3 regions of the Alteromonas stellipolaris genome follow, and region 3 is predicted to be linked to each of the others. Evidence: predicted binding sites of a transcription regulator. Region 3 holds the regulator's gene; each other region holds the start of a gene.
What was found. The regulator FNR, encoded in region 3, switches genes on or off when oxygen is low (the NO sensors DNR and NnrR bind a similar motif). The targets are predictions, from matches to a motif close to TTGATCTAGATCAA.
Positions count from the first base shown of each region.

Region 1: a site for FNR is predicted at 3,918-3,931, ahead of AVL57_RS11465 (PRC-barrel domain-containing protein). Genes of this name have one in related genera too.
Region 2: a site for FNR is predicted at 2,216-2,229, ahead of AVL57_RS21005 (DUF3149 domain-containing protein). Genes of this name have one in related genera too.

Region 1 is NZ_CP013926.1:2,694,607-2,700,212, reverse strand. Features, by position in the region: gene AVL57_RS11485 (exopolysaccharide biosynthesis protein) at 321-926, shown strand; gene AVL57_RS11480 (LysR family transcriptional regulator) at 1,062-1,997, opposite strand; gene AVL57_RS11475 (rhodanese-like domain-containing protein) at 2,070-2,420, opposite strand; gene AVL57_RS11470 (ArsR/SmtB family transcription factor) at 2,609-2,944, shown strand; gene AVL57_RS11465 (PRC-barrel domain-containing protein) at 3,007-3,750, opposite strand; gene AVL57_RS11460 (MaoP family protein) at 4,022-4,381, opposite strand; gene AVL57_RS21305 (hypothetical protein) at 4,770-4,937, shown strand; gene AVL57_RS11450 (LysR family transcriptional regulator) at 5,066-5,606, shown strand, end outside.
Region 2 is NZ_CP013926.1:2,169,305-2,174,910, forward strand. Features, by position in the region: gene aroC (chorismate synthase) at 1-290, opposite strand, end outside; gene prmB (50S ribosomal protein L3 N(5)-glutamine methyltransferase) at 300-1,235, opposite strand; gene smrB (endonuclease SmrB) at 1,324-1,917, shown strand; gene AVL57_RS21005 (DUF3149 domain-containing protein) at 1,983-2,108, opposite strand; gene AVL57_RS09185 (sensor histidine kinase) at 2,382-3,764, opposite strand; gene AVL57_RS09190 (sigma-54-dependent transcriptional regulator) at 3,761-5,104, opposite strand; gene AVL57_RS09195 (ABC transporter permease) at 5,127-5,606, opposite strand, start outside.
Region 3 is NZ_CP013926.1:1,285,368-1,290,973, reverse strand. Features, by position in the region: gene ttcA (tRNA 2-thiocytidine(32) synthetase TtcA) at 1-709, opposite strand, end outside; gene uspE (universal stress protein UspE) at 900-1,823, opposite strand; gene fnr (fumarate/nitrate reduction transcriptional regulator Fnr) at 1,921-2,661, opposite strand; gene AVL57_RS05245 (sulfite exporter TauE/SafE family protein) at 2,711-3,370, opposite strand; gene ccoS (cbb3-type cytochrome oxidase assembly protein CcoS) at 3,357-3,572, opposite strand; gene AVL57_RS05235 (heavy metal translocating P-type ATPase) at 3,574-5,606, opposite strand, start outside.

The sequences.
Region 1 (5,606 bases), 1.4 Mb from region 3:
TATTGTGCCGATTGCTACCAAAAAAGCACAAATTTGAACGCTGACCCACTCCAGTGGCACAGTTATCGCATTATCAATCTCACAGTAGTTCTATAACCAAACGCGAAAATTCAGCGCTTGTACGTATTTTTCTGAAAAATTTATCTCAGATTTTTATTTACGGGTTAGCGCAAAATATAATCGTTGAGCTCGGAAATACTGCTGAATTAATTTAATTTTTGATGGAATACCCAAAGCGTATTGCGCTTCGCTATCACACAAGACGCATAGGTTTCAATGGAAATGGGGCATAAGCTTCAAGCCATAAATAGGGAATAAAAATGTTTGAGGAAACTGGCGCAAGGTCAATGACACTTTATGAGTTGTTGGGCAAGATGCAGCCCAAAAACACTACCGACGCCATGGCGTTTTCCGAGTTCTGGAATGCCATGGAAAAGAGGGGGTTTGGACCCATGTTGGCTTTACCTGCGTTTATTGCAGCAACGCCCATAGGAGCCATTCCTGGTGTACCTACCATAACCGGTGTGACAATTTTACTGATAGCAATGCAAATTTTACTCGGTCGCCGTCATCCGTGGCTTCCCGCTACCATTATGAAAATTGAAATGGACGCTGATAGAATTGAATTTTTGGTGAATAAAATGAAACCTGTGGCGGTGCGATTTGACCGATTCTTAATGCCACGGTGGTTTTTTATGCGTCAACCAGTGTTTCGTTCATTGATTGCACTTAGCTGCGCGGCGTGTGGATTGTTGATGGTACCATTAGAATTAGTACCCTTCATGGGGTTAATACCGGCGTTCGCCGTATTGATTATGGCTATAGGTATGGCAACGGATGACGGCGCTGTAGCACTCTTTGGGCTATCCATTGCTCTATTTGGTTTCTTGTATGGCGGCCAACAAATTGCGCTTGGTATTGGGTAAACCAAGCGCTGGCTATACTTGGAATTGGACAAACTAGATATTGGTTAAAATACCCGAGTTCTTGCTTCTGAGGTTTTACGTTAAGTACAGCTTGGCTATAACACTTTTGCTATAACCGTGTTCCCACAGCTTATGCTAACGATGCAGAGACTCTGTACATTGATCAAGCATGCCATCAGCAGAAGGAAGCTGCATCGATTGATATCTAAGTTCACCGATAAAGCTTCTTGCTGCGGGCCCTAGGCCGTCACCATCTTCAAATGTAAGATAAAGCATGGCGCGGCGTAACCCACTGTTGCTATCAATTGGAAGCGGCAGCAACAGCCCTTCTTCTAATTCTTTTTTGATGATAGCGATAGGGATCCAAGCAAACCCAAGCCCTTGAGAAATCATATCTACCGACGTTCTAATGTGGCTAACCGTCCAGCGCTGATCGGCGCCAAGCCAACCTGCATCAACTTTACGTTCAGCCGATGAATCTCTTACTACTATTTGGCGATGCGACTTGAGATCTTCTAATGTTAATGCGCGGTCGAGTGCGTGCAGAGGATGGTTGACATGTGCTACCGCGGCAAAGTCTATCTCGCATAAATCTTCACTGAAACCGCCGGGGTAGGGGAAAGGTGAAATTGCGATATCGACATTGCCACTATCTAGTAGGGAGTTTGCGCCGCTTAATACAGTTTCTTCAATCTCGATACGCAGCAGCGGGAATTCTTCAGACACCTTGCTTAGTACGTTATAGAGTAAGTCTGATGGAAAAATAATATCAACGGCGATACGAAGAAGTGTTTCAGTTCCTGCTTGTAAGCTAGCCGCTACCGCTTCTAACTTTTGAGCTTCATTCAAAACGAACGCTGCTCGACGATACATCAACTCCCCTTGAGGGGACAATTTTACCTTACGACCACTGTTTTCGAACAGCACAACGCCAATGGCATTTTCTAACTTTTGAACCGCATGATGCACACTAGATTGGCTCTTGTGCACTAATGCGGCAGCTTGATTGAAGCCTCCAGCATCTACCACAGCCTTAAACATGCGCCATTGTTCTAACGTAGATTTTAACATCGCGAGCTCTAATCGATTATTCTGTCACTGTATAGAGCGGTTATACCACAAGCGACCAGAGGCTGTCAGCGCTTATGCGTCGGTGGCTTGCTTAATATCGCCTATTGAACAGGTTACCACGCTCACGTTGTCATACCCCATGTTCATTAGCTGTTCGGCTGCTAATTTGGCGCGAATACCCGAGGCGCAATGAATATAGATTGGAAACTTAGCATCTTTACATTTTTCGATAACTTTCATCTCTATCACGCCACGAGGAATATTTAATGCAGCTTCAACCGGGCTAGACGCTGCCTCTGCGGGCTCACGAACATCAAGTAATAAACCATGATTAGAAGATATTTCCTGCATCGCTTCTTTAGCCGTAATACAACGTAGCGGGAAAGGGATATTAGCGAGTCTAGTAGTGATATCAATTAACATTAGAACACCTTGAAAAATAATGATGAGTTTACTATATAAGGAAGTGGTTATATTTTCTAGCACCTATTTTCATTATATTTTTTATAAAAAAATGACATTGAGTTTTGGCGTTCGCCGCTATAGTAGTATACTTTAGTATAATATGGCGGGTTGGTAGCTCGTCTACGTAAATTTATAAGTGAGTTGTTATGACTGATAATCTAGCCGTTGATAATCTATCTGTAGATACGAGCGAAATGGCTCAATATACAATGGAAGCTGAGCTCTATCTAAAGCAGTTGGCGAATAAAACCCGTTTAATGGTTCTTTGCTCTTTAGTGGATAAAGAGTTATCTGTTACCCAAATGTTAGACCAAGTAGACGTTTCTCAGCCTGTGATTTCACAACATTTGGCCCTATTAAGAGAATCAAAAATGGTGGCCACACGCCGTGACGGACAAACCATTTACTATCGGCTAGCCGACGAAAGAGTGAAGCAAACTATTGGCCTGCTCCACAAGTTCTTTTGCGCTCAGAACGATTAACCTTAGTTAAAAGTTTGCTAAAAGACAGTTAATCGCTCTTGCTCAAATGGCACTCGACTTAGTTAGACAAGCTTCGCATTCGCTATCAAGGCCTCTACGTATGCAGTGTCACCCAATTTATCAAGGTCAACTTCCGGTCTAGCCATCAACCCCTCGTGGGTTAGGACGACCGAGACATTATGTGAAGACCAATCGATATTCTTGATGTCTGAGGGCAGTACTGCAAGCTTTTTACCACCCGGTAGCCAGTTGTTTGTATCTACCACTAACAACTGAATTTGCCAACCTTCAGTATCAAATATGAAATCGCTGATGTGCCCAACATTGTCGTCTTGGGTGGCCACTTCGTAACCACTGATTTCGCCGCAAGCTCTTAGATGATTGTCAGGTTTATTATCTAACTCCTCTTTACCCATGGCTGCTAACTCAGGATCGGCTAGTTGGTTTGGGTGAGCGAAATCGCCCCACGCGCCAGGGCCAATCCAGTAATAGCCGTAGCCAAAGTAACGAAATAGCGTTTCTTCGAATTCTCTTGAAACTGGTTTGTGCTCGTCAATTGATGGGCTGTTTTTAAGCGTGTCTGCCGTCATGGATACATCAACGGTTTCTTCTTCCCGATCAACACGTGTGACCGAAATAGGTGAAATAACCACTTTCCTGCTTAGGGGAAGCCACGTATTTGTATCGGCAACTACATATCTAACAACGAAATCTTTATCGTCGAAAAGTATATCTCGTACGCCGCCTATGTCCTTATCGGTAGCATGAATTGAAAAATGTTTAATCTGTTTATATGACACCATCATCGCTGCGCCTCCTTTGCCTTCAGGCTTGGGTAATTCATTAGATATTGTTCTACTATTTTTCTAACAGCGTGGTTTGCGTAAAATAGCAATTTCACAATGCTAAGTTATTAATATAGAACCATCTGTTTGAACATTACAAATATGCAAAGATTTGTTCGGGCGCAATCTAGATATGGATCAACAAACAGGTTGAATAGCGAGGGAAATATCACAAATAAAGGTAACCAGCCCGATTTGCACCAAGCTGGTTGATAAGAGGTCGAATCTAAAATTAGGCTACATCGAATGCTTCATCGCTGTAATCTTCATCGTAATCCGATTGGTTACTCGCAGCGCTGCTATGTAATGTGTAGAAGTGTTTCTTGCCTCGAGATAAGCGTACGTACTTGGCCCAAGTGCGCTCTAAAGCGTTTTCAGCTTCCACTTTACCACTGATAAAGTCTAGAAAGTGACGCTCATCATCTGTCTCTGGTGATAGCTCCCCGCATTCTAGTGCCAGTAAGGTCTTTCCATAACCGGTTAGTATATCTGCCTCACCAATACTGAAGTCGCCAGATTTTCGAAAGCCATAAGGAAATTTTTGTCTATCTATAAAAGGTTTTTGAGAAACGCGAATTGATAAATTTTTCATGGTTGTACCCAGCATTGAGTTGTCTTCAAGCGAACTTTTAAGACAAAAGAATCAGAACATAAAACAAAACATTTTTTCCTTCTCAATAAAAAATTTTGTTGGAAAATATAACGCCAAAAAATGTACGAGTTTATGGGGCGTGAAAAACGTGAATTTACAGATTCTGCTCCTTTTTAAGATGCTCAAGTTATTGAAATTTAATTTATTTTGTAATTGTTGTGATGTGGCGATGAAAGGGCGGTCAGGTGTAGGTGAATTGAGACGACGAAGCGAAATACATGACCAAAACTCACTACAAAAAATTATTGTCGCAACGATGAGAAAAATTCGTTTTCTATTTTTGGCGCCAAGATAATAATGACGAAGTGGCAATAACCTAGAGATAGACATGAGTAAAGACTATCGTTACCAAAGTGAAGAATTGGACTCGGTAGAAGAGGAAAACTTTCACACCAAGAAGGTGGGCACTAAGCGCCACCAAAGCGTAAAGAATAAACAGAATCGTGACTTACAACGTCGAGAGAAACAGCGCCGTTTGATGCACGAAGGCAGTTAATGCGCTTCTTAGTTGAAAATAAATACAACGCACTGCTTTTATAGCAGTGCGTTGCTGTGCTTTTGTGTTTACATGCCGTATTATCTGTGACAATTTACAATCACTTATTTATCGGTTTTGTAAGAAGCATGGATATACGCTTTCTCACCACATTTATTGAAGTTGCAAAAACCCGACATTTTGGCAAAGCAGCTGAAAATCTTTATTTAACGCAATCTGCGGTAAGTGCGCGGATCAAGTTGCTAGAAGAATACTTTCATACCACGCTTTTCATACGTCAGCGAAATAGTATTCAGCTAACCCAATCGGGTGAAAAGCTGTTGCCGTACGCACGGCAGCTTTGCAGTACGCTAAATGAAGCCAAGCAAGAACTGCAAATTCAGTCTTCTGAATATGTGGTATGCGGGGCAACGCAGTTAGCCAGTGAATTAATGTTGCCTACCACCTTAAGCCACCTTCATAACACATTTCCTGATTGGTCTGTTAAAGCAGAAGTACTTTCTCTCGATGGCCTGTCTCGTCAATTGCACGAGCGGGTAACTGATTTGGCTTTTTCAACCGAGCCGCTAAAGTCAGAAGAAGTTAAAAGTGAAGTGTTACTAGAAAACCAATTAGGGTTATACCGAATTGGCGAAGGCAGTGATGTAGTCGACGCGGCAGAGTTTGTAG
Region 2 (5,606 bases), 880 kb from region 3:
TTTGAGTAGTCTTGGCTGCGTTGATCTTTATTTTTAATCAACAAACCAATACTGGTACCCGTGGTTTTTCCTTCAAACACGCCAGACAAAATCTGCACTTCATCATCTTCACGACGGGCGGTGGTATAACGGGATGTACCAGGTTTACGTCTGTCTAAATCGCCCTGTAAATCAGCTTCACTTAACGTGAGGCCTGGAGGGCAACCATCAACAACACCACCAATGGCGATACCGTGGCTTTCTCCAAATGTAGTAACGGTGAAGAGTTTTCCAAAGCTGTTGCCTGACATAATCTAGAATTAATCCTTGCTGTTAAAATAGTTTTTTAATGTTGTGTTGTTCACGGCAAATATCCCCTGCCCGCCATTATCAAAGCTAAGCCAAATGACTTCAAGGCCTGGGAAGCGAGTGTCCATGTGCACTTCGCTGTTACCTACTTCAATGAACAACCAGCCGTTGTCGGTTAAGTATTGTGGTGCTTTACGCAGCATAATATCCACAAGTTCTAACCCGTCATCGCCGGCCGCTAATGCAAGCTCTGGCTCATGATGATATTCATCAGGTAAGTCGGCCATGTCTTCAGCATCAACATAAGGTGGGTTTGATACAATTAAATCGTACTTCTGCCCGGTTAAATTAGTAAATAAATCAGAATGAATGGGGTAAACACGGTGACTGAGTTGATGCTCTTGAATATTAATATCAGCCACTTCAAGAGCATCTTCGCTTATATCTACCGCATCAATCTGTGAGTCGGGGTACGCATGCGCAAGCGCAATCGCAATACAACCACCACCGGTACACATATCTAAAATATGTGACGGTGCTTCTTTAACGAAGGGCTCAAAGTTATTTTGAATCAGTTCCGCAAACGGAGAGCGAGGAATAAGCACGCGCTCATCAACGTAAAATGGCATGCCGCAAAACCAAGCTTCGTTGGTAATGTAAGGCAGTGGCATACGAGTTTGCACACGTTTTAAAACAAGCTCAGCAATTTTTTCCCGCTCACTTTTTGTAAGTCGTGATGACAACATACTGTCGCCAACATGCTCAGACAACGAATGCGGCAAGTGCAGCGCTTGCATAGTAAGGCTCAATGCTTCATCCCAAGCGTTATCGGTACCATGACCAAAATAGAGGGCGGCGTCGTTAAATCGACTGGTAGCCCACCGAATCATATCAAGTATGCTGTGTAAATCTTCGATGGCTTCTTCTAAGTAAAACTTGTCGGTCATAAGAGCTTGGGTACATCAGGAATATGAAAGCTGGTATCATACCCAAAGATAACGCCTGCGCCCACGTTAATTTGCATATCGGTTCATAATGAAAGCATTTAAAAAAGAACTAAAAGCCATGAAAAAAGGCACTGAGAAGCCCAAAGTGATTGAAGACACCTTCTCATTTGCTGATGCTATGCAAGGTGTAAAGCCCATTGAGCAGGACAAGATTGTACCGAATAAGAAGGTTGCTCTTGAAAAGAAAAAACAAATGGCAGGGGTTAAACACCTTAAAGGCAGTAAGCAGGTAGCGGCGAGTTTCAGCTTTTCAGATATGTACCAAGCCGTACTTCCACAAGATGGACCCATGCGGTATTGCCGAGAAGGCGTGCCGACGCATGTACTAAAGCAGCTTAGACGAGGAGACTATTCCCCTGAGTTTTTGCTCGATTTACATGGTATGACCCGAGAAATGGCAAAAACCGAAATAGCCTCATTAATTTATGCCGCCCGCAAAGCGTCGGTAGACTGTGTTTCTATTATGCACGGGTTTGGGCAAGGCGTATTAAAAAACGCGCTTCCCCACTACTTAATACAGCATCCCCACGTGAATGCATTCCACCAAGCGCCCCTTGAATACGGCGGACAAGCAGCATTGCTTGTTTTGCTAGATGTGCCCACGCCAGAATATAAGCGATAGCAAACTTAGTCCTGTTTACTGAGGGTTCTTGACCTAAGGGACAATGCTCCAGGCTAAAGCCCTGCCTACTTATCAAGCTCTGCGCTGTTGTGCATAAACATGTATGTGTAAAACACGCCCATTCCAATAATTATACTGATACCTAAAAGCGAGCCCCATACAACGGGATCTGAAATCATACTTAGTAACATAGTGTTTCTCCTCACAGGGTTAATAAGTTAATGATAGCGATTTCTTGGGGAGGGTTTGTGATCTAGATCAAGTCTGAAATGCGGTAAATAAAAGGGTTCTAGAGAAGTTGATCGAGATCAATATAGAAATAAATCAAAAATAATTCAAAATGACATTGCAAATCATTCTCATTTGCAATACATTGTACATGCCTGTTCGACGTAGGTTAAAAACGGTCTTGGCTTAGCGTCGTAAGGGGAACAGACGCCCGTCTGTTCCCCTCTTTTTTTCTATTACTTTGTTGTTTTATCAATAATAAAACGTACGCATAATCCCTTGTCTTTTCGGTTTTGAATCACTAAATGGCCATTATGCGCATCGGTAATTTCTCGGCATAGCGCCAGCCCCAATCCACTTCCATTCGCCTTAGTGGAATAAAAAGGAACCAGCGCATTTGTCATTACGCTATCCGTCATGCCTTTTCCGCTATCGAGGACTTCTATAATCACTTGAGAGGCCGTTTGCTTGATAACGAGCTCCACATCCTGTGGGTTTCCTCCCGACTCATGGGCATTTTTCAGTAAGTTAATTAATAGCTGTTCTACTTGGACTGCATCGGCTTTCACCTCGACAGCTTCTGGCATGGTTAACGTGAAATCACATTGATTGCTGAGTTGCGCCGTTATTTTATCCCAATCAATTGTTGCCAAAACCGGCGGAGGCAATTTGGCAAACCTTCCATACCCTTGGACAAACTGATTTAAATGGGCAATACGCTCTTCGATGGTATGGAATACACGCACCAGACGAGTATCTCCGTTTTGTTGCCCCACTATTTGACCGCTATGCAATAGGCTAGAAATAGGCCCTAGGGAATTATTCAGCTCGTGACTAATTACCCTTATTACTTTTTTCCAAACCGACACTTCTTGTCGGTTAAGCTCTCGAGTCATTTGCTTAAGAATATACAATCGGTGAGTTTGGTTATTAAGTAAGAAGGTTCCGGTAGCCATATGCCATGTTTGAATACCGCTGGCATCTTGCGGCAAAGTAAATAGGCCTTCTCGATTTTCTAACAAAACATCTTTAAGCGTATCAGGTTTATTTTTAAGTAACGTACCAAGGGTGTAACCCTCTAAGCTTCTGGTACCCATGCTTTTCTCACCCAAGCTGTTCGCACCTACCCTACTGGCATTATTTGCCTGTGAGGCACTATCCTTCACTTTACTTGTTGGGTGGAAAAACTCGCAGGCTTGGCGGTTACTCAGCACTACATGCATCTGATCGTTTACTAGTAATAAAACGTCAGGTGAACTATGCAGCACTTTGTCTAACATTAGCTCTCGTTGATACAACCACTGTTTTTCTCGGCGAAGGGTTTCTGCGGTATCGTTATAAAGCTGGCATAAGGTTTCAAACTCATCATTCGTTTTACAAGCCAGTGTTGATGAAAATTCACCGTCTTTAAAATTGAGCAAGCCTATTTCGAGGGCATCCAATTGATTAGTTATTTGCGCAGTACAGACTTTCACTGCAGTTGCGCACAAGCACAAAGACGTGATGACAAGCAGCGTTTTTTGAACAACCAACAAGTCGCTTACATACAACATAGGCGACATACCGATAGCTGTTGCGCAAAGCGCAGCTACTAGAATCTTATTTTTAATTAACCTCACGATTTATAATCAATTCCGTATTTATCTAATCTGCGGTAAAGGGCCTGCCTTGATAACCCCAAGTACCTTGCGACTTTAGATATTGTGCCGTTAAATTCTGTAAGCGCCGCCTCTATCTCTAACTTGCTGGGTTCTTTTCCCCGGTTGGGCTCGGTATTCGAATCCCCATTTACAAAGGGTAAACCAAAATCTTCAGCATCAAGGGTACCATCTGGGTGCAAAATACTAACTCGTCGACACACATTCTCAAGCTCACGTACATTTCCTGGCCACGCATAGGCTTGCAGTGCTTGCTGCCCAGTAAGGCTAATATCTCGACCAGGCAAAAAATGCTTGGCTAAGGCCAACACATCGTCACCTCGCTCATTGAGCGGCGGCACATTAATTTCAATAACATTTAATCGATAAAACAAGTCCTCGCGAAATGCACCGTTGGCGATATCGCGGGTTAAATCAGAATTGGTAGCCGATATAATTCTTACGTCAGTTTTTTGTGTTTTCACCGAGCCCAGTTTTTCAAATTCACCGGTTTGCAATACCCGCAATAATTTAACTTGGCCCGACAAAGGCAAGTTGCCAATTTCATCTAAAAACAAAGTGCCTTGGTTGGCGGCTTCAAAACGGCCAATTCGCGTTTTATTAGCGCTGGTAAATGCCCCCACTTCTGCGCCAAATAGCTCTGCTTCAATAAGCTCTTGAGGAAGGGCTCCCGCGTTTACCTTTACAAATGCCGACTGATTAAGCGGTGATTGAGACTGAATGAGTTCAGCAATTTTTTCCTTACCACTCCCATTGGGCCCAGTAATTAGAACAGGCACATCTGATTTAGCCACCTGCACCGACATATCTACCACCCGCTGCATGGCTGCACTTTCGTACACTAATCCAATACTTACTGCTGCCTGGCGTGTTTTGTCAAAATTTGCCGCTTGTTGCTTCAATACTTTATTTTGGCTAACGGCCTGCCCTAACGCCACAAGGTTTTTAATGGTAGTAATAAGCTTGCTATCATCCCAAGGCTTTGGGATGTAGTCTGCCGCTCCCGCTTTTACCAACTCTACTGCTTGTTCTAATTCCGTCCACGCTGTGATGAGAATAATGGGTAATAGCGGGTTTAGCTCACGAAGTGCAAAGAAGAGCTCGCGCCCTTCCTCGCCAGAGGTGGTGTCTGCACTGAAATTCATATCTTGCAGCACTAACCCAATCGCTTGGTAATTAACTATTTGTAGCGCCGCTTTTGGCGTGGTGGCTGTCACCACATCGTAACCATGAATTTCTAGCAATAATGACAACGCCTCTAATACGGCGGCGTTGTCATCAACAATTAACACTTTTGTCATGTCTACACTTCTTAAATACGGCTTATATGCTACGAGTAGCAATACTGGGGGAAATATTAGCGGCCCGCATAGCAGGAAAAATAACGGCGACTATGCTCATTACAAAAATAAACACGGCAGTACCGAGGATGAATTCTGGTTCTAATGATGAAATAGAGTAGGATTTCATCATCACATCACCTAAAACCACTGCTGCTATTCCCCCTATCAGTAAGCCCGCTATACATACCATGGTATTTTCGACTAAAAAATACCTTACGATAGCAGACTTTCTTGCCCCTAAGGCCCGTCGGGTTCCAATTTGCTTTGTGCGTTTACTAATATTGAATTGCGTGAGCCCGAATATGCCAAGTGCAGTCACCAGTAAAAGAATAACAACCAATACAATTAACATACGCATCATGAGCACATCAGTGGCGTCATAGTTTTCTTTGGTTTTATCTAACCCATCGACATTAATGATGACCCGTTTATCGTAAACGTCCAACATATTCTGTTCAAT
Region 3 (5,606 bases):
GCATGGCCTTTACGTTCTGACGCTGCAAATTCTCTTGAGACCCGCACAAGTTGCAAGGAATAATAGGAAATTCTACGGCATCAGAATAACGCTGAATGTCTTTTTCAGTGCAATAAGCAAGGGGCCTGATCACAATATGCTCACCATTATCGCTAACCAGCTTTGGTGGCATTGATTTAAGCTTACCGCCATGGAACATGTTTAAAAAGAACGTTTCTAGCATGTCGTCACGGTGATGGCCAAGGGCAATTTTAGTTGCACCTAACTTTTTGGCCGTGCTGTATAAAATACCGCGACGTAATCGAGAACAAAGTGAGCACGTGGTTTTACCTTCAGGCACTTTATCCATAACAATAGAGTAGGTGTCTTCTTCTACAATTTTGTACTCTACACCTACACTTTCAAGGTATTCAGGAAGTACGTGCTCTGGAAATCCTGGCTGCTTTTGATCAAGGTTAACCGCAATAATGTCAAAATTAATTGGCGCAATGCGCTTTAAAAACATAAGAATATCAAGCATAGCGTAACTGTCTTTGCCGCCAGACAAGCACACCATTACTTTATCGTTGTTTTCAATCATGCCGAAATCAGCAATCGCTTTGCCTACATTTCGACGAAGTCGTTTTTGTAGCTTGTTAAAGCTGTATTTTTGTTTGTTTTGAGACGCGGTTAACGGAGCGTCCGCACGGTTTGTGCCTGCACTGGTCATATCAATAGCTTGGTTACTGCGAAAAAAGCTATTATACAGTAATGAAATAAAATTGAATGTGCGAGGTTAAGATTTTTTGTATCTTGTTGGCACTCGCTGCGAACAAATGCGGCTATAACCCGATAGTGGTTAAGGCTATAAAGCTGCGCTAGCAAACCGCGCCAACAGGCTGTGTTCGAACGTGTTAGAACTAACGTGAAAGAGGCGAAATAAAACCGTCTGGTTTTATTGCCAGTACATCACACACCAGTTCATCTATAACATGTTCAGCAGTGTTACCTATAAGGGCCGCAGAAATACCTACTCGACCAACCGTACCTATGATCACAAGTTCTGCATCTATATCTTTGGCTATTCTTGGAATGACTTTTTCAGGTAGGCCTTCTTTAACGTAACAGCGCTCGCTATCAATAGCATACTTTTCGCTGTGTTTGTTCATCTCAAGTTCGTGATGGTGCTTTACGGCGTTGTTGTACGTATCGGGGTCGAATTCAGGAACTTCAATCGCGATGTTAAGCGGTGTAGCAGGATAGCTGTTAACCAGATTTACGTTGCCACTGAGTAGCGCGGCATAATCGTTAGCAATAACGGTGATTTTGTCGTTAAGTAGCGCATGTTCGTCGTCTTCACTACCTACATTTACCGCGGCAATAATTTCACCATTGTCAGGCCATTCATGATCTTTAACTAATAATACGGGGGAGGGGCACTTTCTAAGTAGGTGCCAGTCTGTTGGAGTGAAAATAACAGAAGCTAAATCGTCATGGCGTTTGGTTGCTTTAACAACCAAGTCTATATTGTTATCTATTACGTAATGCACGACAGCTTCAAAGGCGCGGTTGTTCCATTCAACAACAATATCGGTTTTTTCAAACCCTAAATCACTAAGGGTTTTACGTAACCAACCCGCATGTTCTTTGGTAACCGCATCGCGCATTGCTTCGCGATCATCAGGGCTGAGCATGGTAGTCATATCATAAGATAAATCGTAAACCACCAGCATAGCGGTGACAGAAGCCCCTGTCTTTTTGGCAAGTTCGTATGCACGGCTAAGCGCAGGTTGAGTATCACTATCGGCTTCAATGACCGCTAAAATACGTTCATACTTAATCATAACCCCTCCAAACATTTTTAGAATTTTGGTTGCTACAATTTAAGTGTAATACCTATTTGCTATTACGTAACTTGTTTTAGATCAAAAGCTTTAAAGATTAGCTATTACAGGCAATATTAGGTGCAACCACAGACGTTAAACGTTGCGACATCTCATCAAAATCTAAAATAGTAATGAGTTTACCGTCCACCTGAATAATATTTTCTTTTTGAAAACGGCTTAGTAGGCGGCTAATGGTTTCAATAGTTAAACCAAGGTAGTTTCCAATTTCATTTCGCGTCATCGTAAGGTGAAATTCTTTGTTTGAAAATCCACGCTCTTCGAAACGTTGAGAAAGCTGTGAGAGGAAATACAATAAACGTTCTTCTGCTGAGCGCTTGTTAAGCAACATCATGAGATCATGATCTTGTTTAATTTCTGCACTCATAAAACTCATTATTTGATGTCTTAACTTGGGGAATTGAACTGACATCTCATCTAACGTTTCGTAGGGCAATTCGCACACCATCGCAGTTTCTAATGCCTGAGCATAACTTTGATGCTTGTTTTCCCGTAAGGCGTCAAAGCCGATAATATCGCCAGGAAAGTGAAAACCTGTAATCTGCTCTTCACCATCTGAATTGGTGACGAAAGACTTAAAAGAGCCTGTGCGGACTGCGTAAAGAGAGTTAAATGTATCTCCTGACTTTACCAGTAAGTCGCTCTTGTGGAGAGGTTTCTTTCGCTCAATAATATCATCTAAAGATTCAATTTCAGTCTTGTTTAGCGCAACGGGCAAACACAAATGGCTGAAACTGCAATTTTGACAATGAATTGAGAATTGGCTTCCTTTGCTCATAGGTTCAAACTATAAATAGTGTCGACTTACTATAATCTTACTCTTTTGTTTATGAAATTGCTGCATAAATTAAAAAGAGCGCGTAAATAGCCAATATTCCTGAAAAGCATTGCCTTACCACGTGGTGCCTAAAACCGGCTATAAGGTACTGACTACCCGCGCTTGCTGCTAGCAAGGTGGGCAGGGTACCTAATCCAAAAAATAGCATAATAGCTGCGCCATCAACGGCCGAACCTGAAGCTAACGACCATGTCAGTGTTGAATAAACTAATCCGCAGGGAAGCCAGCCCCATATAAAACCGTAAGGCAGCGCATAGGCTGGACTTTTGAACGGAAGAAAGCGTTTAGATAGGGGCTGAATGGCTTTAAATAATCCGCGTCCCATTGCTTCAATGTAATTTATGCCCTGCCACCACTTACCCAAGTAACAGGCTAAAAGCAGCAGCATAATGCCACTAATCAAAGACAAAACAGGTTTAGCGATAGGTACAAATTCGGTGGCCATTTGGCCAACAGCGCCTGTAATAGCGCCGGCTAGGGTGTAGCTGATTATACGACCAAAATTATAAGCAAGAGTGTAAGGCAAAGCGGCTTCATTACTTGGTGTTACTGTACGAAGTGCAGCAACAATGCCGCCGCACATGCCTACGCAATGCACACCGCCCGCAATACCAATGAAAAAGGCAGAGAATATATTAATCTCTGTCATCAGTTTCTTTGCGTTGTTGCAACTGCTTACGTTGCTCGGCTAGTTTCTTTTCATCACCTGACAAATCATCATCAAACAAAATGCTATAGCCCTGTCGGTCGAGATCTTCAAACTGGTTAGTTTTCACTGCCCAGAAAAAGATAACCAGCGCCAACGCAACAATGATGATAGCGATGGGAATTAATACGTAAATGATGCTCATATTATTTACTTAATAACCTAGTTGAATTGGTGACCACAATAATACTACTGAGCGACATGCCAACCACGGCCATCCAGGGAGAGAGTAACCCCGATACCGCAAAGGGGAGAATAATAATATTGTAACCTACCGACCATGCGATGTTTTGCTGAATTTTACGCTTTGCTTGTTGGGCCACTAAAAATAAGGTGGGTACCGACAGCAGGCTGTCTCCTAGCAAAATAACATCGGCAGCTGTTTTCGCTACATCGGTGGCATTTCCTACGGCAACTGCCACATCAGCGCTAGCAAGAACAGGGGCATCATTTATACCGTCGCCCATCATCATGACTTTGCGACCTTGCTTTTGCAAAGTATGCACTTGAGAATACTTTTGCTCTGGCGACAAGCCACCTTTTGCTATGTTAATCGGTAAGCCTGCAGTAAGTGTATCAACGTTTGTCTGAGTATCGCCACTTAGTACCACGAGTTGATGTTCATCCAATGCGGTGAGCGTGGCTAAGGCATCTTGACGCAAACTATCATTTACGCAGAACGCGGCCATTAATACACCATCAGCACACAAAAACACGTTTGCCGGTATATCTACTTTTGAGGTAGTTGATAAGTTACAAAATACGGCTGAGCCCATAGTAAAAACTACATTGTTTATCTCACCACTAATGCCGCCACCAGGTGTAACCGTAAATCCATTAATTTTATTAGTTGGGGTTTTGTTCTGTGACTCAACAGCTTCGTTATCAAAGGCTCGAGCAATAGGGTGTTCAGAACGAGACTCTAACAAAGCGGTAAGCGCCATTACCTGCACCGGATCTACGCCTTTAGCAAACCAGCGCTGTTGTAGCGAGAACTTACCTTCTGTCAGTGTGCCGGTTTTATCAAGAGCGATGGTATCAATATCGGTAAGCTGCTCTAACGCGTCAGCACGCTTTAATAAAATGCCCTGACGATTCAGCTTAGCCATAGCGCAAGTTAACGCTGAAGGTGTGGCTAAGCCTAGCGCACAGGGGCAGGTTGCCACTAGTACAGAGATGGTGATCCAAAAAGCGTCTTCACTACCAGCAAAAGTCCAATAACCATAGGTAAGTGCAGATATAAGCAGCACCGAGAACACAAAATAACGAGAAAAGTTATCGGCAATTTGAGCCGCTTTTGGCTTGCTTGCCATCGCGCTAGCTTGCAAGCGTACTATTTGATTGACCAAAGCATGCTTTAAGCTTTGAGTCACTTTAACCGTTAATGTGCCATCTTGATTTACCGTACCGCCATATACTAAATGGCTGGCCGATTTGCTAACCGGGTTAAATTCTCCAGTTAACATAGATTCATCAACCGCGGCAGTGCCATCTAGCACAATACCATCCACAGGAATGGTCTCACCGGGTTTTACTAGTACCACATCATTAGGCACTAAAAGCTTCGCCAAACACTGAGCAATGCTGCCGTCACTTTCAATTTTTGATGCAGAGACAGGAATATACTGCATCATGTTAGCCGAAATTTGCGCCGCTCGGTGCCTGCTTCTATGTTCCAAAAACCGGCTTAAAAGCAGTAAAAAGATAAACATGCAGATAGATTCAAAATACACTTCACCTTGCTCTAGCAAGGTCGAACGTAAACCCGCAAAGTAGGTACCAAATACAGCAAGGGTTACAGGCACGTCCATATTTACGGTTCTTGCGCTTATGGCCTTTAAAGCACCTAAATAGAACGCGCTACCTGAATAGACGACAACGGGTGTGGTAAGGGTAAGTGCTACCCAATAGAAGTATTGACGGGTTTCTTGTTCAATGGCACCAAACCAATCGAAGTAAAGCCCGGCCATTAACATCATCACCTGCATGGTCATAATGCCGGCTAAACCTAACTTTTTAATAAACGACTTTTGCTCACGTTTATAGCTAGCTTCATGTTCATCGGGGTGAAACGGTGAACCAACATACCCTATGCGTTTTAATGTGGTGAGTATTTGGCTAAGTTTAATAACACTGGGTTCCCAGGTTATTAATGCGCGGCGCTCTTGAACATTTACGG